3 linked regions of the Methylobacterium mesophilicum SR1.6/6 genome follow. The protein of the gene in region 3 interacts with the protein of the main gene of each other region in a pairwise test. Links are inferred from orthologs where the notes say so. Each region holds a gene or a part of one and is shown on either strand. Other genes may lie near its edges. The genes, in order: odhB, MMSR116_RS28495 and lpdA.

Evidence for each region.
Region 1: the proteins of lpdA (region 3) and odhB interact in binary tests that used the Escherichia coli proteins (3 or more experiments, as listed by UniProt). The link is inferred for Methylobacterium mesophilicum SR1.6/6 from one-to-one orthologs.
Region 2: the proteins of lpdA (region 3) and MMSR116_RS28495 interact in binary tests that used the Escherichia coli proteins (3 or more experiments, as listed by UniProt). The link is inferred for Methylobacterium mesophilicum SR1.6/6 from one-to-one orthologs.

The regions. Positions count from the first base shown.
Region 1 is NZ_CP043538.1:4,253,438-4,260,800, forward strand. What follows is about bases 2,558-5,485. They hold odhB (2-oxoglutarate dehydrogenase complex dihydrolipoyllysine-residue succinyltransferase), read left to right. Parts: upstream 2,558-3,325; coding sequence 3,326-4,645; downstream 4,646-5,485. Other genes in these bases: MMSR116_RS20385 (2-oxoglutarate dehydrogenase E1 component), read left to right, coding at 2,558-3,234; MMSR116_RS20395 (SDR family oxidoreductase), read left to right, coding at 4,653-5,408; lpdA (dihydrolipoyl dehydrogenase), read left to right, coding at 5,476-5,485. In the rest of the region: sucD (succinate--CoA ligase subunit alpha), read left to right, coding at 1-75; more of MMSR116_RS20385, read left to right, coding at 247-2,557; more of lpdA, read left to right, coding at 5,486-6,876; MMSR116_RS20405 (response regulator), read right to left, coding at 7,069-7,363. UniProt on the Escherichia coli protein: E2 component of the 2-oxoglutarate dehydrogenase (OGDH) complex which catalyzes the second step in the conversion of 2-oxoglutarate to succinyl-CoA and CO(2).
Region 2 is NZ_CP043538.1:6,018,800-6,026,302, reverse strand. What follows is about bases 1,877-4,944. They hold MMSR116_RS28495 (ATP-dependent helicase), read left to right. Parts: upstream 1,877-2,265; coding sequence 2,266-4,623; downstream 4,624-4,944. Other genes in these bases: MMSR116_RS28500 (phosphoenolpyruvate carboxylase), read left to right, coding at 1,877-2,145. Also shown: more of MMSR116_RS28500, read left to right, coding at 1-1,876; MMSR116_RS28490 (PhoH family protein), read left to right, coding at 5,043-5,759; MMSR116_RS28485 (hypothetical protein), read left to right, coding at 5,893-6,138; MMSR116_RS28480 (accessory factor UbiK family protein), read left to right, coding at 6,279-6,563; MMSR116_RS28475 (YbjN domain-containing protein), read left to right, coding at 6,854-7,363; proC (pyrroline-5-carboxylate reductase), read left to right, coding at 7,402-7,503. UniProt on the Escherichia coli protein: A helicase with DNA-dependent ATPase activity. Unwinds DNA duplexes with 3'-5' polarity. Translocates on single-stranded DNA with 3'-5' polarity. Initiates unwinding more efficiently from a nicked substrate than double-stranded DNA.
Region 3 is NZ_CP043538.1:578,294-585,627, forward strand. Bases 3,061-5,959 are described here. They hold lpdA (dihydrolipoyl dehydrogenase), read left to right. Parts: upstream 3,061-3,586; coding sequence 3,587-5,332; downstream 5,333-5,959. Other genes in these bases: MMSR116_RS02725 (hypothetical protein), read left to right, coding at 5,663-5,959. Outside these bases: mdeB (alpha-ketoglutarate dehydrogenase), read left to right, coding at 1-2,087; more of MMSR116_RS02725, read left to right, coding at 5,960-6,262; MMSR116_RS02730 (DUF2147 domain-containing protein), read left to right, coding at 6,297-6,707; MMSR116_RS02735 (hypothetical protein), read left to right, coding at 6,943-7,218; alaS (alanine--tRNA ligase), read right to left, coding at 7,291-7,334. UniProt on the Escherichia coli protein: Lipoamide dehydrogenase is a component of the glycine cleavage system as well as of the alpha-ketoacid dehydrogenase complexes.

The sequences.
Region 1 (7,363 bases), 3.7 Mb from region 3 along the record:
GAGGCCGCGGGCATCCGCGTGTCGCCGTCGCCGGCCCGGCTGGGCTCCACGCTCGTCGAGGTTTTGAAGGGCTGAGGCCCCGCGCGCCTGCGTTGCGGCCATCGCAGGGCCGCAACCCCCATATCGGGCGTGCAGACGATTTCAGCGGGGCGGTCACCCGCCCCGTTTCGGTTTGAGGGCGCTCCGCCGCGCTGACGGAGATCCCGAAGGGCAGGGCTCCTGCCCGCGCGACAGGATGGACGCACCATGGCACGCCAGGACGTGAACGAAGCGCTCCTCGAAACCTCGTTCCTCTACGGCGCCAACGCCGCCTACATCGAGGACTTGCAGGCGGCCTACGCCCGCAACCCGTCCTCCGTGGATCCGGAATGGCAGACCTTCTTCAAGGGTCTCGGCGAGGACGAGACCCTGGTCGAGAAGAACGCCGCCGGCGCCTCCTGGGAGCGGCCGAACTGGCCGGTGCCGCTGAACGGCGAATTGGTCTCGGCGCTCGATGGCAACTGGGGCGCGCTGGAGAAGGCGATCGGCGACAAGATCGTCGCGCGCGAGGCCAAGGAGGCCAAGCCCGGAAAGCCGCAGGACAGCGTCACGGCCACCACCGGCGTCTCGGTGGAACAGGCGACGAAGGATTCGGTGCGGGCGATCATGCTGATCCGCTCCTACCGCATGCGCGGCCACCTGCACGCCAAGCTCGACCCGCTGGGCCTCGCCCCGCGTGGCGACCACGAGGAGTTGCACCCGCAGCATTACGGCTTCCAGGAAAGCGACTGGGACCGCCCGATCTTCCTCGACAACGTGCTCGGCCTCCAGTTCGGCACGATCCGCGAGATCGTCGACATCCTAGAGCGGACCTACTGCCAGACGCTCGGCGTCGAGTTCATGCACATCTCCGACCCCGCCGAGAAGGCGTGGATCCAAGAGCGCATCGAGGGCAAGGACAAGGAGATTTCCTTCACCCCCGAGGGCCGCCGGGCGATCCTCAACAAGCTGATCGAGGCCGAGGGCTTCGAGAAATTCCTGGACCTCAAGTACACCGGCACCAAGCGCTTCGGTCTCGACGGCGGCGAGTCGATGATCCCGGCGCTGGAGCAGATCATCAAGCGCGGCGGCGCGCTCGGCGTCCGCGAGATCGTGCTCGGCATGGCCCATCGCGGCCGGCTCAACGTGCTCACCAACGTGATGGCCAAGCCCTTCCGGGCGGTGTTCCACGAGTTCAAGGGCGGCTCGGCCTCCCCGGCCGAGGTCGAGGGCTCGGGCGACGTGAAGTACCATCTGGGCGCGTCCTCGGATCGCGCCTTCGACGGCAACAACGTCCACCTGTCGCTCACCGCCAACCCGTCGCACCTCGAGATCGTCGATCCGGTGGTGCTCGGGAAGGTCCGCGCCAAGCAGGACCAGTGGGCCAAGCCCAACATCGAGCGCCGCACGGTGCTGCCGCTCCTGATCCACGGCGACGCCGCCTTCGCGGGCCAGGGCGTGGTGGCGGAGTGCTTCGGCCTGTCGGGCCTGAAGGGTCACCGCACCGGCGGCTCCATCCACTTCATCATCAACAACCAGATCGGCTTCACCACCGATCCGCGCTTCTCGCGCTCCTCGCCCTACCCGTCCGACGTCGCCAAGATGGTCGAGGCGCCGATCTTCCACTGCAACGGCGACGATCCCGAGGCCGTCACCTTCGCCGCGAAGGTCGCGGTCGAGTACCGGCAGAAGTTCGGCAAGCCGGTCGTGATCGACATGCTGTGCTACCGCCGCTTCGGCCACAACGAGGGCGACGAGCCGGCCTTCACCCAGCCGAAGATGTACCAGCGGATCCGCAAGCACCCGTCGGTGCTGGAGACTTACGGCCGCAAGCTCGTCGAGAACGGCTCCGTGACCCAGGAGGCGCTCGACGCCCGAAAGGCCGAGTTCCGCGGGATGCTCGACAGCGAGCTCGACGTCGCCAACAATTACAAGGCGAACAAGGCCGACTGGCTCGACGGGCGCTGGTCCGGCGTGAAGGCCGTGCACGAGGACGTGGACGATCCGCGCCGCGGCCGTACCGCCGTCTCGGCGGAGACCCTCCAGGAGATCGGCCGCAGGATCACGCAGGTGCCCCCGGGCTTCCACCTGCACCGGACGATCCAGCGCTTCATGGACAACCGCGCCAAGGCGGTGGAAACCGGGGCGGGCATCGACTGGGCGACCGCCGAGGCGCTGGCCTTCGGGGCGACCCTCCTCGACGGCAACCGGGTCCGGCTCTCGGGCCAGGACGTCGAGCGCGGCACCTTCTCGCAGCGCCACGCCCTGGTGATCGATCAGGAGAACGAGCAGCGCTACACGCCGCTCAACTCCATCCGCGAGGGGCAGGCGTCCATCGAGATCATCAACTCGATGCTCTCCGAGGAGGCGGTGCTCGGCTTCGAGTACGGCTACTCGCTGGCCGAGCCGAACGCCCTGGTCCTGTGGGAGGCGCAGTTCGGCGACTTCGCCAACGGCGCCCAGGTGGTGATCGACCAGTTCATCGCGTCCGGCGAGCGCAAGTGGCTGCGCATGTCCGGCCTCGTGCTGCTGCTGCCGCACGGCTACGAGGGGCAGGGGCCCGAACACTCCTCCGCCCGCCTGGAGCGCTACCTCCAGGCCTGCGCCGAGGACAACATGCAGGTCGCCAACGTCACGACGCCGGCGAACTACTTCCACATCCTGCGCCGCCAGCTGAAGCGGGACTTCCGCAAGCCGCTGGTGCTGATGACGCCGAAGTCGCTGCTGCGCCACAAGCGCGCCGTCTCGAACCTCGACGCGCTCGCCGAGGGCTCGACCTTCCATCGCGTGCTCTGGGACGACGCCGAGGAGGAGGGCGCGCAGAACAAGCTGGTGCGCGACGACAAGATCCGCCGCGTCGTGCTGTGCTCCGGCAAGGTCTACTACGACCTGCTGGAGGAGCGGGAGAAGCGCGGCCTCAACGACATCTACCTGATGCGCGTCGAGCAGCTCTACCCGTTCCCGCTGAAGGCGCTGGCCAACGAGATGGCGCGCTTCCGCAACGCCGACGTGATCTGGTGCCAGGAGGAACCCAAGAACATGGGCTCCTGGTCCTTCGTCGAGCCCTACCTCGAATGGGTGCTCGGCCAGGCCGGCTCCGCGGTGAAGCGCGCCCGCTACGTCGGCCGTCCGGCCTCCGCCTCCACGGCGGTCGGCCAGATGTCGAAGCACCAGGCGCAGCTCCAGGCCTTCCTCAACGAGGCCCTGGCGGTCTGATTTCTTGGGACTTGGCGGCGGCCTGCTCCGGCCGCCGCCTCTCACTCCTGGCCGTCCGGCACGGCCGAACCGATCCGGAAGTGCAAGACCTATGGCAACCGACATCCTCGTCCCGACGCTCGGCGAATCCGTGAGCGAGGCCACCATCGGCCGCTGGTTCAAGAAGCCGGGCGACACGGTCGCGGCCGACGAGCCGATCGTCGAACTCGAGACCGACAAGGTGACCCTGGAGGTCAACGCTCCGGCGGCGGGTGAGCTCGGCGAGATTCTCGTCAAGGACGGCGAGACCGTGGAGCCCGGCGCGCTCCTCGGCTCGATCGTCGAGGCCGGGGCGGGCGCAGCGCCGGCCAAGAAGGCAGCTCCGAAGGCGGCCGAGTCCAAGACCGAGACCCGCAGCGAGGCCCCGAAGGCCGCTTCCTCCGACAAGGCCGAGGCGCCGGCCCAGGAATCCTCGGCCGGCTACGGAAACCACGGCGACGCGGCCGCCCCAGCAGCGCAGCAGCGCCCGGCGGGCGACAACGGCCCGGCGGTGGCCAAGCTAGCCCGCGAATCCGGCGTCGATCCGTCGGGCGTGAACGGATCGGGCAAGGACGGCCGCGTCACCAAGGGCGACATGCTCGGCGCCATCGCCAAGGGCCCGGCCCCGTCTGCGGCACCCGCCAAGGAGGCCCGTCCGACCCTGCCGCGTGCCCCCTCGGCGCCGGACGATGCCGCGCGCGAGGAGCGCGTGCGCATGACGAAGCTCCGCCAGACCATCGCGCGCCGCCTCAAAGACGCGCAGGACACGGCTGCGATGCTGACGACGTTCAACGACGTCGACATGTCGGCCGTGATGGCGATGCGCAGCCAGTACAAGGACATCTTCGAGAAGAAGCACGGCACGAAGCTCGGCTTCATGGGCTTCTTCACTAAGGCGGTGATCGGCGCCCTCAAGGACGTGCCGGCGGTGAACGCCGAGATCGACGGGCAGGACCTCGTCTACAAGAACTACTACCATATCGGCATCGCGGTCGGCACCGATAAGGGCCTCGTCGTCCCGGTGGTGCGCGACGCCGACGACCTGTCGATCGCCGGCATCGAGAAGAAGATCGCCGGCTTCGGCAAGAAGGCACGCGACGGCAAGCTCTCCATCGAGGAGATGCAGGGCGGCACCTTCACGATCACCAACGGCGGCATCTACGGCTCGCTGATGTCGACGCCGATCCTCAACGCGCCGCAATCGGGCATCCTCGGCATGCACCGCATCGAGGAGCGCCCGGTGGTCCGCGCCGGCAAGATCGAGGCGCGGCCGATGATGTACCTCGCCCTGTCGTACGACCATCGCATCGTCGACGGTAAGGAGGCCGTGACCTTCCTCGTGCGGGTCAAGGAGGCGCTGGAGGATCCGGCTCGCCTCGTGCTGGACCTCTGAGGCTGTCATGTCGGGCGCTGAGAACAGGGTCGCCATCGTCACCGGCGGCAGCCGCGGCATCGGCCGGGCCGTGGCGCTGCTCCTGGCCGAGCGCGGCTATGCGGTCTGCCTGAGCTACGTGTCGGACGCCGCCGCGGCGCAAGGCATAGTCGACACGATCACCGCCAGGGGCGGCAAGGCGCTGGCCGTGAAGGGCGATGTCGGCAGCGAGGCCGACGTGATTGCCCTGTTCCAGGCCGCCGACGGGCTCGGTCGGCTCACGGCGCTGGTCAACAATGCCGGCGTGGTCGACGTGAAGTCCGACGTCGCCGACATGAGCCTCACCCGCCTGCAGCGGATGATGACCACCAACGTGGTCGGCAGCTTCCTCTGCGCCCGCGAGGCGGTGCGGCGGATGTCCACGAAGCGCGGCGGGACCGGGGGCGCGATCGTGAACCTGTCCTCGGTGGCGGCGCGGCTGGGCGGTCCCGGCCAGTTCGTGGACTACGCCGCCTCGAAGGGCGCGATCGATTCACTGACGATCGGCCTCGCCCGCGAGGTGGCCGCCGAAGGCATCCGCGTCAACGCGGTGGCGCCCGGCATCATCGCCACTGAGATTCACGCCAGCGGCGGTGAGCCTGACCGCGTGGAGCGCCTTGGACCTGGCGTCCCGATCGGCCGGGCGGGCACCGCCGAGGAGGTCGCCGCGCCGATCGTGTGGCTCCTCTCGGAGGAGGCTTCCTACACCACGGGCGCCATCCTCGACGTCGGCGGCGGCCGCTGAGCCTCGACCCGACCTGACATTCTATGCCCGTCAGCGACGCGGCACGACCGAGCGGAAGCGAACCTGCATGTCCTACGATCTCGTCGTCATCGGCACCGGCCCCGGCGGCTACGTCTGCGCGATCCGCGCGGCGCAGCTCGGCCTGCGGACCGCGGTCGTCGAGAAGCGCGCGACGCACGGGGGCACATGCCTCAACGTCGGCTGCATCCCGTCGAAGGCGCTGCTCCACGCCTCCGAGGCATTCGAGGAGGCCAACAAGCACTTCGCTGATCTCGGCATCGATGTCGGCACGCCGAAGCTCGACCTGAAGAAGATGATGGCGTTCAAGGCCGAGGGCGTCGCCGGCAACACCAAGGGCGTCGAGTTCCTGCTGAAGAAGAACAAGGTCGACACCTTCCACGGCACCGGCCGGATCGCCGGGGCGGGCCGCGTCGAGGTCATCGCCGAGGATGGCGGCAACCAGATGCTGGAGACCAAGAGCATCGTCATCGCCACCGGCTCCGACGTGGCACGCCTGCCCGGCGTCACCATCGATGAGAAGATCGTGGTCTCCTCGACCGGCGCCCTCGACCTCGATCGGGTGCCGAAGAAGCTCCTCGTCATCGGCGCCGGGGTGATCGGTCTCGAACTGGGCTCGGTCTGGCGTCGGCTCGGCTCCGAGGTCACGGTGGTCGAGTACCTGGATCGCGTGCTGCCCGGCATGGATGGCGAGGTCGGCAAGCAGTTCCAGCGGATCCTGACCAAGCAGGGCATCGCCTTCAAGCTGTCCACCAAGGTGACGGGCGTCGAGGTCGGCAAGAAGGGTGCGAGCGTCACCGTCGAGCCGGCCGGGGGCGGTGCGGCGGAATCGCTGCAGGCGGACGTGGTCCTCGTCTGCATCGGCCGGGTGCCCTTCACGGAAGGGCTCGGCCTCGACACGGTCGGCGTTCAGCGGGACGACAAGGGGCGCATCCAGACGGATTCGCACTACGCCACCAACGTCACCGGCATCTACGCCATCGGCGACGTGATCGCCGGCCCGATGCTCGCCCACAAGGCCGAGGACGAGGGTGTGGCGGTGGCCGAGATGCTGGCCGGCCAGTCCGGCCACGTGAATTACGGCGTGATCCCCAACGTGGTCTACACGTTCCCGGAGGTCGCCTCGGTGGGCAAGACCGAGGAGGAGCTGACGAAGGACGGCATCGCCTACAACGCCGGCAAGTTCCCCTTCACGGCCAACGGCCGGGCCAAGGCGAACGGCACCACGGACGGCTTCGTGAAGGTGCTGGCGGACGCCCAGACCGACCGGGTGCTCGGCGTGCACATCGTGGGCGCGGATGCCGGCAACCTGATCGCCGAGGTGGCGGTCGCGATGGAGTTCGGCGCCTCGTCGGAGGACATCGCCCGGACCTGTCACGCGCACCCGACGCTCACGGAAGCCGTCAAGGAAGCCGCGCTGGCCGTGAACAAGCGCGCCATCCACGTCTGACCGAAGGGCGGACGCCGGGCGTCCACTCAGTCCGGTGTACCGGGCGTGGATCTCAGACACGCCCTCTCGTGCTGGTGCCGGAGCGATCTGGAGGCCTCGATGGGGCCTCCAGATCGCTCCGGGACCCCTGGAGCGTCCCTCGCGAGGCCCGCATCGCGGTCACGGCAGGCTGAAGCCGTGGGTGGCGCGGGATCAGGCGATCTTGCGCCGGGCGTTCGGCAGGTCGGCGATCCGCAGCAAGGCGCTCGGCGCGGGCGGCGCGGTCAGCGCATTCAGCAGATACGGCCGGCGGAGACCCAACGCGTTGTGCAGGGCGAGGTCGATGTCGCGGGCGTAGAACGGCATTCGCAGCACCGCGTCGACGCCGAAGTAGCGGCCCGCCTGGGCGACCGACTCCAGCTCGGCCGTGGTCAGCAGGGTGATCCGCGTGGCGAGCCCGAGGGGCTGGATCTGGCAGGCAAGTTCAAGCCCATCGATTCCGTTGAGC
Region 2 (7,503 bases), 5.4 Mb from region 3 along the record:
AAGCGCATGCAGTTCGACCGGGTGATGCGCGAGTTGCCCGAGATCGCCGCCTGCCGCGAGGTCCGCGGGCTCGCCGAGGGCGCGCTGGCCGCGGTGAACCGCCAGCTCGCCGTCGCGCCGCGCCTCGGCGACCAGCCCTCGCTCGAATCGGTCCACCGGTTCGCCCTGGCGCTGATCATCGAACGCGACCGCGCGCAGACCGACGCCAGCATCCTCGTGGCGGGGCTGACCCGGGCCCTGGAGGCGGCGGAGGATCCGGCCGACCAGCGGCGGATCGCCATCCTGCGGTCGGGCGTCGCCACGCACGGCCTGTCGAACGCCCTGCCGCATTTCCGGCTGAACGCCAGCCAGATCCACAACGCGGTCCGCCGGGTCATCGACCTCGAGGGTGAGCCCACCGACGCGGCGCGGCGCCGCTCGCACCTCGCCACGATCCACGCGCTCCTGAACGACGTCCGCCCGGTGGCGGTGGATTTCGGCGCGCTCGCCGCCGAGCGCGCCTCGGCTGCCCGGCTGATGATGACGATCGCCCAGATCCTCAAGCACGTGGACGGCACCCACCCGGTGCGCTTCCTCATCGCCGAGACCGAGACCGGCTACACGCTGCTCGCCGCCCTCTGGCTGGCGCGCCACTACGGGATCAGTGACAAGCTGGAGATCACACCGCTGTTCGAGACGGCGAGCGCCCTGGAGCAGGGCATCCGGGTGCTCGACGACGCTCTGCGCAACCCGCACTGGCGCCAATATCTGAAGCGCATCGGCCGGCTGACCGTGCAGTTCGGCTATTCCGATTCGGGCCGCTATGTCGGCCAGCTCGCCGCCACCTTCTGGATCGAGCGGCTGCGCCTGCGCATCACCGAGATGCTGGTCCAGAACGGCCTCGCCGACATCGAGCTCGCGATCTTCGACACGCACGGCGAATCGATCGGCCGCGGCGCCCATCCGACCAGCTTGCGCGACCGCCTCGCCTACCTCGCGCCCGAGGATGCGCGCGACCGCGCCCGCAAGGCCGGCATCAAGGTGCGGCTCGAATCGAGCTTCCAGGGCACCGACGGCTACCTGCTCTACGGCACCGAGGCGCTGGCCCGCGCCAGCGTCGACCGGATCGCCGAGCACGTCTACGCCCTGGACGTGGCCGAGGACGACAGCTTCTCGGACTACGCCCTCAACGACGGCCCGCGGGAGGCGGATCCCGCGGACGATCCGATCTACTCCGAGCCGGACTTCGCCCTCGAGTTCTTCACCGCGGCCCGCCAGGACATGGAGGCGCTGGTCGACGATTCGGGCTACGCCGCCCTGCTCGGCACCTTCGGCCCGAGCCTGATCGACCGCACGGGCTCCCGCCCCGTGGCGCGCCAGAGCGACAATGGCGGGCCGGCCCGCATCACCCATCCGCGCCAGATGCGGGCGATCCCCAACAACGCGATCCTGCACCAGCTCGGCTTCCTGGCGAATTCCCTCCACGGGATCGGCCGCGCCGCCCAGCGCGGCCCCGACCTGTTCCGCGACATGCGCCGCGACTCGGTGCGCTTCTCCCGGGCCTTCCGGCTGGTCCAGCACGCGGCCTCCGTGGGCGACCTCGACGTGCTGCGCGCCTACATCGACACCCTCGACCCGGCCGTGTGGCTGGAGCGGGCGCGGCGGACGCAGAAGGATTTCCGCCGGGACGAGCTGGTGGTGATCGCGGGCGCCCTGGAGCGGCTCGACCTCGCCTCCGCGCTCCGGAGCCTGTTCGGCCGGCTGACCCGCGACTGGCTCGCCCTGACGGCCGCCGCCCCCGACCTGCCGGGCATGTCGGCGCGGCTGACGCTGCTGCACGCGCTCCGCCTCGCCCTGATCCATCGGATCTGGTTCCTGGCGGTGCACATCCCGGGCTTCCGGCCGCAGGCGGGCATCTCCCGCGAGCAGCTGCTGGAGCGGTTCCTGCGCCTCGATATCGACGGCTGCCTGAAGCTCCTCGACGAGATCTTCCCGGTCACCCCCGACCCGACGCTGGGCCTCAACTTCGGCGAGCCGGCGGGCCCGCGGGATGTCGGCACCTACGCGGCCGAGCACGCCAACCTGTTCGAGCCGATCCGCCGGATGTTCGAGCAGGTGCGCGAGATCTCCGGGATGATCCAGCACGAGGTCGGCGCGTTCGGGTAGCGCGCCGGGGCGGCCAGCGTTTCGGGATCGCCCCCGCGAGACCGGCCGCACGCACACGCTCCGGTGGCATCCGCCGCGAACGGCCTCGACGCCGTTCGCGATTTGGTCCAGGGATGCGGGATGCAGAACCGCCCGCACGCGCTGCCCGCCGGGGACGGCGCCCCGTCCTCCTCCATCGCCGCCCGCGCCATGGGCGCGCTCCGCCGCGACGCCGCCGGCTACCTCGAAGGGCTCAACCCCGAGCAGCGCCGCGCGGTCGAGACCACGGAGGGCCCGGTTCTGGTGCTGGCGGGTGCCGGCACCGGCAAGACCCGGGTGCTGACCACCCGCATCGCCCACCTGATCGCCACCAACCGGGCGCGGCCCTTCGACATCCTGGCGGTGACCTTCACCAACAAGGCCGCCCGGGAGATGAAGCACCGGATCGGCAGCCTGATCGGCCCCGCCGGCGAGGGCATGCCCTGGCTCGGCACCTTCCACGCCATCGGCACCAAGATCCTGCGCCGCCACGCCGAACTCGTCGGGCTGAAATCCGATTTCACCATCCTCGGCACCGACGACCAGCTCCGGCTGATGAAGCAGGTCATCCTCGACCAGAACGTCGACGAGAAGCGCTGGCCGGCCCGCGCCCTGTCGCACGCCATCGACGGCTGGAAGAACCGCGGCCTCGGCCCCGAGCAGGTGCCGCCGGGCGAGGCCTCGTCCTTCGCCTTCGGCAAGGGCGGCGCCCTCTACACCGCCTACCAGGCCCGGCTCGCGACGCTCAACGCCGTCGATTTCGGCGATCTTTTGCTCCTTTGCCTCAAGCTCTGGCGCGAGAACCCCGACGTGCTGGCCAACTACCAGGACCGGTTCCGCTACATCCTGGTGGACGAGTACCAGGACACCAACGTCGCCCAGTACCTCTGGCTGAGACTGCTGGCGCAAAATCGCAAGAACATCGCCTGCGTGGGCGACGACGACCAGTCGATCTACGGCTGGCGCGGCGCCGAGGTCGACAACATCCTGCGCTTCGAGCACGACTTCCCCGGCGCCGTGGTGGTGCGGCTGGAGCGCAACTACCGCTCCACGGGCCATATCCTGGCGGCCGCCTCCGGACTCATCGCGAAGAACGAGAGCCGGCTCGGCAAGACCCTGCGCACCGACGACGAGCCGGGCGAGCGCGTCACCGTGACGGGCGCCTGGGATTCCGAGGAGGAGGCGCGGCTGCTCGCCGAGTCCATCGAATCCCTCCAGTCGAAGCAGCACCCCCTGTCGGAGATTGCCGTGCTGGTGCGGATCTCCGCGCAGATGCGCGAGATCGAGGATCGCTTCGTCCAGCTCGGCCTTCCCTACCGGGTGATCGGCGGCCCGCGCTTCTACGAGCGGGCCGAGATCCGCGACGCGCTGGCGTATCTGCGCGCCACCGTGAACGTCAGCGACGACCTCGCCTTCGAGCGGATCGTGAACACGCCGAAGCGCGGGCTGGGCGACGCCACCCTGCAGCAGCTTCACGGCTACGGCCGCGCCAACCGGGTGCCCCTGCGGATCGCCGCCCAGCGCCTGTGCGAGACCGACGAGCTGAAGCCCCGGGTCCGCTCCACCCTGCGGGCGCTGACCGAGAGCTTTTCCCGCTGGGCGCGGCTGGTGGAATCCCAGCCGCACAGCGAGGTCGCGCAGATCATCCTCGAGGAGTCCGGCTACACCGAGATGTGGCAGAAGGACCGCTCCGCCGACGCCGCAGGCCGGCTGGAGAACCTGAAGGAATTCGTCCGCTCCATGGAGGAATTCCCCGACATGGCGGCCTTCCTGGAGCACGTCTCCCTGGTGATGGAGGCCTCGGAGACCGAGGGGGCCGAGCGGGTCTCCCTGATGACCCTCCACGCCGCCAAGGGGCTCGAGTTCGACACCGTGTTCCTGCCCGGCTGGGAGGACGGCCTGTTCCCCAGCCAGCGGGCGCTCGACGAGAGCGGCCGGGCCGGCCTTGAGGAGGAGCGGCGCTTGGCCCATGTCGGGCTCACCCGGGCGCGCAAGCGGGCGAAGCTCTCCTTCGCGGTGAACCGGCGCATCCACGGCCTCTGGTCCTCGACCATCCCGTCCCGGTTCATCGACGAATTGCCGGAATCGGCCGTGGACGTGGTTGAGGCGCCCGCCCATTTCTCCGCCGGTGCCTCGCGGTTCGACCGCAACCCCACGCCGTTCGGGTCGAGCTACGGCACGCCGGGCTGGCAGCGGGCGCAGGCCAACACCGCGCAGGCGGGCACCCGTGGCGGCTTTGGGTCGGCGCCCGGCGGCCGGTCCGGCGGCCCCCGCCAGATCGAGGGCGAGCTGATCGCAAAATCCTCGGGCGCGCCGTCCGCGTTCCAGGGCGGTCAGCGGGTCTTCCACACCAAGTTCGGGCCCGGAACCGTCGCGGCCGTCGACGGCAACAAGCTGACCGTTGACTTCGACAAGGCCGGTCGGAAGATGGTCCTCGACAGCTTCGTCCAGGCCGGATGAGGCCCGTCCCGCCGACCAAGCCCGGACGTCTCAGGGCGGCAGGGTCGGCCGGCTTCGCCCCTGCGGGCGGGGAGGATGGTGACTGTGCCGGATGCCGCGTTACCGCGACCTCCCCGTCCCGAACCTGATGCATCCGCGCCAGCGACGCGGCTTTTTCGAAGCCTCTCCACCAACCGTCACCCCCTAGTCACACCCGGCGCGCAATCGTCGGGCGCGAATCGCGCTGGTGCGCCAGTTGCATCGCGTATTCGGCCGCGCACGGAACGTCGTGACGCTCTCCACAGGCGGACGAGCGCGGGACGGAACCTTCGGCCCGGGGCCGGTATTGAGTTCCGCAAACGAGTAGAGCCGGGAGCAAGCAGGTAAACGGCAGTTCAGCGACAGATCCAGGTTGGCTAGTCCCGTTGGAGTGTACATCCATGAAGAGACGCCGCGCACGACTTGAACTTGTTGAAGACCGCACGTCCCGCATTCACCGCACACGCTTCGACGAAGAACGCAATCTCGCTCCAATCCAGCCGCTCACCGAACGCCAAGCCGAGTATCTCGACGCCCTGGCCCGCTCGCCCCAGGTGATCGTCCTGGGCCCCGCCGGCACCGGCAAGACCTTCATCGCCGGGACCCGCGCCGCCGACCAGCTCCGCCAGCGCCGCATCGCCAAGGTCGTCATCACCCGCCCGAACGTTCCCTCGGGCCGCTCGCTCGGCTACTTCCCCGGCACCCTCGAGGAGAAGATCGCCCCGTGGGTCGCCCCGCTCACCGAGGCCATGAAGGAGCGCATGGGCGCCGCCGCCTTCGAGATCGCCCTCAAGACCGGCGACATCGAGATCGTCCCGTTCGAGGTGATGCGCGGCCGCACCTTCAAGAACTGCCTCGTGATCCTCGACGAGGCGCAAAACACCACCGTCAACGAGATCAAGATGTTCCTGACCCGCATCGGCGACGATTGCCAGGTCATCATCAACGGCGACGTCTCGCAGACCGACCTGCGCGAGACATCGGGGCTGCGTACCGTCATGCATCTGATCAAGAGCCGGATGATGCCGATCCCGGTGGTGGAGTTCACCCGCAACGACATCGTCCGCTCGGGCATCTGCGCCGAATGGGTGAAGGCGTTCGAGGAAACGAATCTCTGATCCGGCAGTTGTTGGCGGCGGGCCCTCGCCGGCCCGCCGTGCCGCCTCTTGGCACGAGACGACTCTCCGCACCTCCCATCCGGGAGGATGAACCGGGCTTCATACCCGGCCATCAGAGAATTGGAGTCTCCTCGTGAGGAAACTGACCTTCGCCTTCGCCGTCCTGGCCTCTCTCGGCGGTGCCGCCCTCGTCCAGCCGGCCTCCGCGGCTCCGGCCATGCCGGGTGCCGTCGCCGCTCCCGACGCGGTGACCCAGGTCCGGATGACCCCGATGGAGCACCGGATGATGCACCGTCGCATGGAGCGGCGCATGATGCACCGCCGGATGGAGCGCCGCATGATGCGGCACCGGATGCACCGCCGCATGCACCGCATGTGATCTTCGGCAGCGGACGGGGCCCGACCGGCCTCGTTCCGCCGCCTCGGGCGTTGCTCGCGCCCGGGAAGATTCCTATCTCGTCGCCTCGAATCGTGCAGTCAGGCGGCCGTCGCGGCAGCCGGCCGATCCGGGAGACCAGGATGCCCCCCTCCAACCGACTGTTCGACGATCTCGCCCGGCTGATGACGGACGCCGCCGGCGCCGCCCAGGGCGTCCGGCGCGAGGCCGAGACCGTGGTCAAGGCGCAGCTCGAGCGCGTCGTCCGCGATCTCGACATCGCCTCGCGGGAAGAACTCGACGTGCTGCGCGACCTCGTGACCAATCTGCAGGCCCAGAACGAGGCTCTGTCGGCGCGCGTGGCCGCGCTGGAGGCGAAGTCCGGCAGCGCCGGCGCGGGCGCCGCGGGCCTGAGCGAGGTGGTCTGAGTCCGCTCGGCAACGCCGACGGCTTTTACACAGGAAGCGGCGTCGACGATCCGGTTTCCTGTTCACTGAACGGGGCCAGCACTTTGTGTCGCGAGTCACGGCCGGTCTATAGTCAGGCATAGGGTGATTCGAGGGCTGCGGGGCGATGTCTTCGGAGCTTTGACAGTCGATCGCATCACCACCGGCGCCGATCTGCCGGCCGTTCAAGTTCTCGGAGTGTTCTCACGCTCCGGATTCGTGTCACCGTCACGTCAGGCTTGGCATCGCCCGGGCCGTCCTTTTGGATCGTCATGCCGCTTCTCAACGTCGACTTCCACGATCCGGACCGGAACGAGCATCCACTGGACGTCGTCGAACGTCTTGCGTCCCTGCGCGACTGGATTTTCGATCGGGCCGAGACCGACGAGATGTCGGTTACGAGCCCCGGCCGATGGACCGACTACAATGTGGCCTTCACCTGGATCGAAGACGTGGAGGCCCTCCACGTCGCCTGCGCGTTCGACCTCAAGGTGCCGGAGCGGCAGCGGATCGAGGTGATGCGTCTGGTCGCGCTGATCAATGAGCAGCTCTGGGTCGGTCATTTCGATCTCTGGTCGACCGACAGCGTGGTGATGTTCCGCCACGCGCTGCTGCTGACCGGCGGGGCGGTCCCGACTCACCCGCAATGCGCGACCATGATGAAGACCGCGGTCGACACCTGCGAGCGCTACTTCCAGGCGTTTCAATTCGTGCTCTGGGCGGGCAAGAGCGCCCGCGAGTCGCTCGACGCCGTGCTGTTCGAGACAGAAGGCGAGGCGTGACGGCGTCGCCGACCGGGACCGGCATGCCCGCCTCCCTGATGCTGGCCGGGGCCGGCAAGATGGGCGGCGCCATGCTGGCCGGCTGGCTGGACGCGGGGCTGAATCCGCGCCGCGCGACCATCATCGATCCCGTTCCCACC
Region 3 (7,334 bases):
CCATGGGCATCGGCCCGATCCACGCGGTCTACCAGGCGCGGTTCATGCGCTACCTCGGCGACCGCGGCCTCGCCGACACCACCGGCCGGCATGTCTGGGGCGTGTTCGGCGACGGCGAGATGGACGAGCCCGAGTCGATCGGTGGCCTGGCGCTGGCGGCGCGCGAGAATCTCGACAACCTGACCTTCGTGATCAACTGCAACCTGCAGCGGCTCGACGGGCCGGTGCGCGGCAACGGGCAGATCATCCAGGAACTGGAGAGCCTGTTCCGGGGCGCCGGCTGGAACGTCATCAAGGTGCTGTGGGGCTCGGAGTGGGACGGGATATTCGCCCGCGACACCAACCACGCGCTGCTGCGGCGCTTCGCCGAGACGGTCGACGGCAAGTACCAGACGCTGGGCGCCAAGGACGGCGCCTACAACCTCGCGCACTTCTTCGGCGAGGATCCGGAGGTGCGCGAGCTCGTCGCCCACATGTCGGACGCCGATGTCGACCGGCTCAAGCGCGGCGGCCACGACTTCCGTAAGCTCTACGCGGCCTTCGCGGCCGCCAAGGCCACCAAGGGTCGACCGACGGTGATCCTGGCTAAGACCAAGAAGGGCTACGGCATGGGCGGCGCGGGCGAGTCGCGCATGACCGCCCACCAGGCCAAGAAGCTCGACGTCGACGCGCTGCGCGCCTTCCGCGACCGGTTCGCCCTGCCGCTGTCCGATGCCCAGGTAGAGGGTCTGGCCTTCTACAAGCCCGCCGAGGACGGCGCCGAGATGCGTTACCTGCGCGAGCGGCGCGAGATGCTGGGCGGCGTCCTGCCGGCCCGCCGCCGCACGGCGCCGACCATCGCGGTCCCGGCGCTCTCGACCTACGCGGGGTTCGCGCTCGAGGCCGGCGGCAAGGAGATGTCGACCACCACGGCGGTGGTGCGGCTGTTCGGCAACCTGCTGAAGCACAAGGATCTCGGGCCGCGCATCGTGCCGATCGTGGCCGACGAGGCGCGGACATTCGGCATGGCGAACCTGTTCCGGCAGGTCGGGATCTACGCGCCGCAGGGGCAGCTCTACGAGCCGGAGGATGCCGGCTCAATGCTCTACTACCGCGAGGCCCGGGACGGGCAGCTCCTCGAAGAGGGCATCACCGAGGCCGGGGCGATCTCGTCCTGGACGGCGGCGGCCACGTCCTACAGTGTCCACGGCCTGTCGATGCTGCCGTTCTACATCTACTACTCGATGTTCGGCTTCCAACGGGTCGGCGACCTGATCTGGGCGGCGGCGGACCAGCGCGCCCGCGGCTTCCTGATCGGCGCTACGGCGGGCCGCACCACCCTCGGGGGCGAAGGGCTGCAGCACCAGGACGGGTCGAGCCACATGCAGGCGGCCGCGATCCCGAACTGCCGGGCCTACGATCCGGCCTTCGCGTACGAGATGGCGGTGATCGTCGATCGGGGCGCCCGGGCGATGATGGAGGAGGGCGAGGACGCCTTCTACTATCTCACCGCGATGAACGAAAACTACGTCCAGCCATCAATGCCGCAGGGGGCGGAGGCCGGCATCCTGAAGGGCATGTACCGCCTGTCGGGACCGGAGGCCGGACAAGGAAGCGCCGCTGTGCGGCTCCTGGGCTCCGGGGCGATCCTGCCGGAGGTGATCGCGGCGGCGACGATGCTCGCGCAGGATTTCGGCGTCGCGGCCGAGGTGTTCAGCGTGACGAGCTTCAGCGAGCTGGCCCGCGATGCCCGCGAGGCCGAGCGGCAGGCGATGCTCAACCCGGAGGCCGAGGCGCCGGTCAGCCACGTGGCGGCGTTGCTGCCGGGCACGGCGCCCATCGTCGCGGCGAGCGACTACGTCCGGGCCTACCCGCAGCTGATCGCCTCCTACGTCGGCGCGCGCTTCGTCACTCTCGGCACCGACGGGTTCGGCCGCAGCGACACCCGAAGCGCGCTCCGCCGGTTCTTCGAGGTCGACCGGCAGCATGTCGTCATCGCGGCCCTGCACGCGCTCGCCGAGGCCGGCACGGTGCCGCGCGCCACAGTGGCGGACGCGCTCCACCGCTACGGCATCGCGGCGGACGCGCCCGCGCCGTGGACGATCTGAGGCAGGACGCCCCGTCGCGGGGACGCCGCTTGTCCCGCCCCTTCTCCGAACGCCCGACCCACGGAAATCCGCCCGCATGAGCGCCGCGCTGCAGATCGCCCTTCCGGATATCGGCGACTACCGGGACGTGCCGGTCATCGAGCTTCTGGTGAAGCCCGGCGACCGCCTCGCGGTGGACGACCTGATCCTGAGCATCGAGTCCGACAAGGCCACCATGGAGGTCCCCTCCCCGGTCGCCGGCATCGTGCGCGAATTATTGGTCGCGGTGGGCACGAAGGTGTCGGAAGGGACGCCGATCCTGACGGTGGAGCCTGTGGAGGGTAACAACCCAGATGCGACGCGCGACCTCCCTCCTCCCTCAGCGGGGGAGGATGGCCCTCGCGTGAGCGAGGGTCGGGAGAGCGGAGCGCCGACTCAGGATAAGGCCCTTGCCTCCACGCAGGCCGAGTCCGCTTCTGCACCCGCGCTCCCCTCTTCCGGGATTTCACCCCAGCCCGACATCCTTCGGGGACCACCCTCCCCCCAGAGGGGGGTGGGAAAATGAGCGTCTCGCCCGACCAGCCGATGGCCGCGACCCGCGGCGACGTGCATGCCAGCCCGTCCGTCCGCCAGCTCGCCCGCGAACTCGGCGTGAGCCTCGACGGCGTGCCGGCGACGGGGCCCAAGGGCCGGATCCTGCGCGAGGACGTGCACGCCTTCGTCAAGGCAGCCCTCAACGCACCAGCCCCGACGCCCGCGGCCGCCTCCGGCATCGGCGCCGGCCTCCCGCCGTGGCCGGAGGTGGACTTCGCCAAGTACGGGCCGGTGCGGCGCGAGCCGCTGTCGCGCATCCAGAGCCTCTCGGGGGCCAATCTCAGCCGCAACTGGCTGACAATCCCTCACGTGACCAACTTCGACCGGGCCGACGTCACCGAGATCGAGTCGTTCCGCGTCGGGCTCAACAAGGAGACGCGCACGCCGCCCGCCCGGGTCACCATGGTGGCCTTCCTGATCAAGGCGGCGGCCTCGGCGCTGCGCGCCTATCCGCGGTTCAATTCCTCCCTGGAGGGCGGCGACCTCGTGCTGAAGGACTATGTCCATGTCGGCTTCGCGGTGGACACGCCCAGGGGCCTGATGGTGCCGGTGGTGCGCGACTGCGACCGCAAGGGCCTCATCGAGATCGCCACCGAGATGGCCGCTATGGCCGAGAAGACCCGGGCCGGGACGCTGGCGGGCTCCGACATGCAGGGCGGCTGCTTCTCGGTCTCCTCGCTCGGCGGCATTGGGGGCGACGGCTTCACGCCGATCATCAACGCCCCCGAAGTCGCGATCCTGGGCGCCGCGCGCTCCCGGACGGAGGCCGTCTGGGACGGCAAAGCCTTCCAGCCGCGCCTGATCCTTCCCTTGAGCCTGTCCTGGGACCACCGTGTGGTCGATGGCGTCGCCGCCGCCCGCTTCCTCGGCCACGTGGCCTCGGTCCTGTCCGACCTGCGCCGCGCCCTGCTGTGACCGCACCCGCCATGCCCGAGACCCACGACATCCGCGTTCCCGATCTCAGTGATTACGCCGACGTGCCCGTCATCGAGATCCCGGTGGCACCCGGCCAAGTGGTCGCCAAGGACCAGACCCTGCTGGTGGTCGAGTCCGACAAGGCGACGCTGGACATCCCCTCCCCCGTCGCCGGCCGCTTGGTGGAGATGCTGGTCGGCCTGGGCGACAAGGTCTCGGCCGGCACGCTCGTCGCCCGTCTCGCAACCGGGGCGCCTGCGCCGGCGGCCGAGGCTCGGCCGGATGCCCCGGCGGCGGATCCGGAACCCCGGTCCGCGGCGGCCGAGACCCTGCCCCCTCCGGGCGAGGGCGGCGACGCGGCCTGCGACGTCCTGGTGATCGGCGGCGGCCCTGGCGGCTACGCGGCCGCCTTCCGCGCCGCCGATCTCGGCCGGCGGGTGGTCCTCGTCGAGCGCGACGCGACGCTCGGCGGGGTCTGTCTCAATGTCGGCTGCATCCCCTCCAAGGCGCTGCTCCACGTCGCCGCGGTGACCGAGGAAGCCACGCGCCTTGCCACGCACGGCATCAGCTTCGGTGCCCCGTCGGTGGACTTGGAGAAGCTCCGGAACTTCAAGGCCGGCACCGTCCGCCGCCTCACCGACGGGCTCGCCCAGATGGCGCGCCAGCGCAAGGTCGAGGTGGTCCGCGGCACCGCGCGCTTCACCGGACCGAACACGGTCTCGGTCGCGCTCCACGCGGGCGGCGAGCGCAACCTTCCCTTCACGCGCGCCATCGTGGCCGCGGGCTCGTCTCCGGTGGCGCTGCCGATGCTGCCGGAGGACCCGCGGATCGTGACCTCGACGGGCGCCCTGGAGCTGCCCTTCGTGCCGAAGCGGCTGCTGGTGATCGGCGGTGGCATCATCGGCCTGGAGATGGCGACCGTGTACAGCGCGCTGGGTGCCCGGGTCGACGTGGTCGAGCGCCTGCCCAACCTGCTGGAGGGCGTCGACCGCGATCTCGTGGCGGTGTGGACGAAGCGGAACGCGCACCGCTTCGACCGGGTCCTGACCGGCGCCGAGGTCGTGTCGGCCAGTGCGGGGCCTGACGGCATCACGGTCGTGCTGGCGGGCGAAGCCGAGCCGCAGACCTACGACCTCGTGCTCCAGGCGGCGGGCCGGCGCCCGAACGGGGCGAGCCTGGGCCTCGACGCGGCCGGGGTGTCGGTGGAGAACGGCTTCGTGTCCGTCGATGCGAAGATGCGGACCGGCGTGCCCCATATCTTCGCCATCGGCGACCTCGTCGGCCAGCCGATGCTCGCCCACAAGGCCGTGCATCAGGGCCATGTCGCCGCCGAGGTGGCGGCGGGGCACAAGGCCGGCTTCGACGCCGCCGTGATTCCGTCCGTGGCCTACACGGATCCGGAGATCGCCTGGGTGGGTCTGACCGAAACCGCCGCCAGGGCGGCCGGCCGGTCCGTGGAGGTGGCGCGCTTTCCCTGGGCGGCCTCGGGCCGAGCCATCGCCAACGGCGCGGATTACGGGTTGACCAAGCTGCTGTTCGACGCAGGGACCAAGCGCGTCGTCGGGGGCGCCATCGTCGGCCCGAGTGCGGGTGACATGCTCGGCGAGATCGCACTCGCGATCGAGATGGGCGCGGATGCGGCCGATATCGGCCGCACGATCCATCCGCACCCGACACTGGGCGAGACGATCGGCCTGACCGCCGAAGTCGCGCTCGGTCTCTGTACCGACCTCCCCGCCGCGGCGCGGCGGGCCTGAAGTTGTCATGACGGAGATCGCATCCGACATGTCCGGCGGCGACACGCGATCAGTGCCGACGCTACGCGGCCGTCTCGACCGACCGGCTTTTCCGAATTAGATCTCGCGCCCAGCCGTCAGGCTCGGCCTTGGTGATCGCTCCCTTCGCGGCGTCGGGCCAAGCCTCGCGTCTTCGGCCGCTCCGCTGGAGCCGGGACTTCGTTCGGGAGGATGCGTGTCGCGATGCCGTGGTGCTGTGGATGGCTGCCCCGACGATCGGCCTCGACTGGACTTCGGGCTGACCGCGGGCTCGCCTCGCAGCGGGACAGCTGGCCCCTTCCTGTCGTCCTGGTGTTCGCTCTGGCATTGCTGGCGGTGAACGTGCCGCGCGGTGCCCTGGCGCAAGCTGCGGTCGCCCGGGATCCGGAGCCCGGCTCACGCGACGCCGCACTGATCGAATCGCTGCGAAGCCGGATCCTGGCCGCCCACAGCGCGACCTTCGCCCTTGAGAGCTGGTGCGCGGACCACAATCTTGCTGCGGATCCACATCTCGTCGCCGAGCGCCTCCCGGGACCCGACAAGCCGCTCACCGCCGCGCAGCGGTCCCGGCTGGCGATCGGCCCGGACGAGCCTGTCCGGTACCGGCGGGTCCGGCTCGCCTGCGGGAACCGCGTCCTGTCGGAGGCGGACAACTGGTACGTCCCGGCCCGGCTGACGCCCGAGATGAACGCCGTCCTCGACGGCACCCGCACGCCCTTCGGCCGGGTGGTCCGAACCCTGGCGCCGGTGCGCAATACGGTCGCCGTGCGCGGCCCGAGCGCGGACGCGGTGCCCGAGCCCACCGACCCGCTGTTCGAGATCGACGCCGTGCTCTCCACCGGAGCCGGACAACCGTTCTGCGAGGTGGTGGAGACCTACTTGGGCAGTGCGCTGCCGCAAGCTTCGCGGTAAGCAGGCGCGTAAGGCGACGAACGGGAGGGACGGGATGCGTTTCGAAGTACGTCCGGGGATCCTGGCCGCGCTGGCGGCTGTCCTACTGGCCGGCTCGGCCCAGGCTGCCGATCCTTCGGGGACGTGGCTCACGGAGACAGGCACGTCGCGGGTCCGGATCGCGCCCTGCGGCGGCGGCTTCTGCGGCACGATCGTGAGCGCCCCCGGCAAGGGTCTGGACGCCAAGAACCCAGATCCGGCCCTGCGCGAGCGCAGCGTCGTCGGCATCCAGATCCTCAGCGCGCCGCAGGCCGACGGGGCCGGGTTCAGCGGCACGCTCTACAACCCGAACGACGGCAAGACCTATTCCGGCTCGCTCAAGCTGACCGGGCCCAGCACGCTGGAGGTGGCGGGCTGCGTGATGAGCGTCTTCTGCAAGCGGCAGACCTGGACCCGGGTCAAGTAAAGCTGGCGGGTCGGCAATCGGCGCTCATGGCCGTGGCGCTGCGGGCACGATCGCTGCGGCGATGAACTGCATCTGCGCCTGCCGATGGATTGCGCGGGTGTTGCTTCCGGCTGTCGGGACGGGCCCAGATCGTTGCTGTGACGATCGATGCGGATTCTATCCGCCGCGTCGCAACAACGCGGGATCAATCGCGCGCGATTCAAATTCTCCGGATCTGGACCCAACAAGGATTCCCATGATCCGCACCGTTTTCGCCGGTTTCCTGGCCCTCGCGTCCGTGGCTCCGGCCGCCGCCCAGACTGTCGACAGGCCTGTCGCCCCAGGTCCTCAATCGCCGGGGGTGGTGAGCCAACAGCCGAATTCGACCGGCAACGATCCGGCCGTCACCGTCTCGCCCACCGGCCGACCGGCCGATACGATCTCCACCGACTCGGCGGCGGCGGGCAATGCCGGCCAACCGTCGCGGGTGGCGCCGCAGGGCAGCGGCGGCAGCGGAGGCGGCAGCAAGTAAGCTGGGAACGGCCGTCCCGTCACGCGTTTCCAGCCCGCACCGGCAGCGGTGCGGGCTTATCGAACGCGAGGCTCAGGCGGCCTCGGTCAGCGCCTGCTCGACGGCGTCGAGGGCCG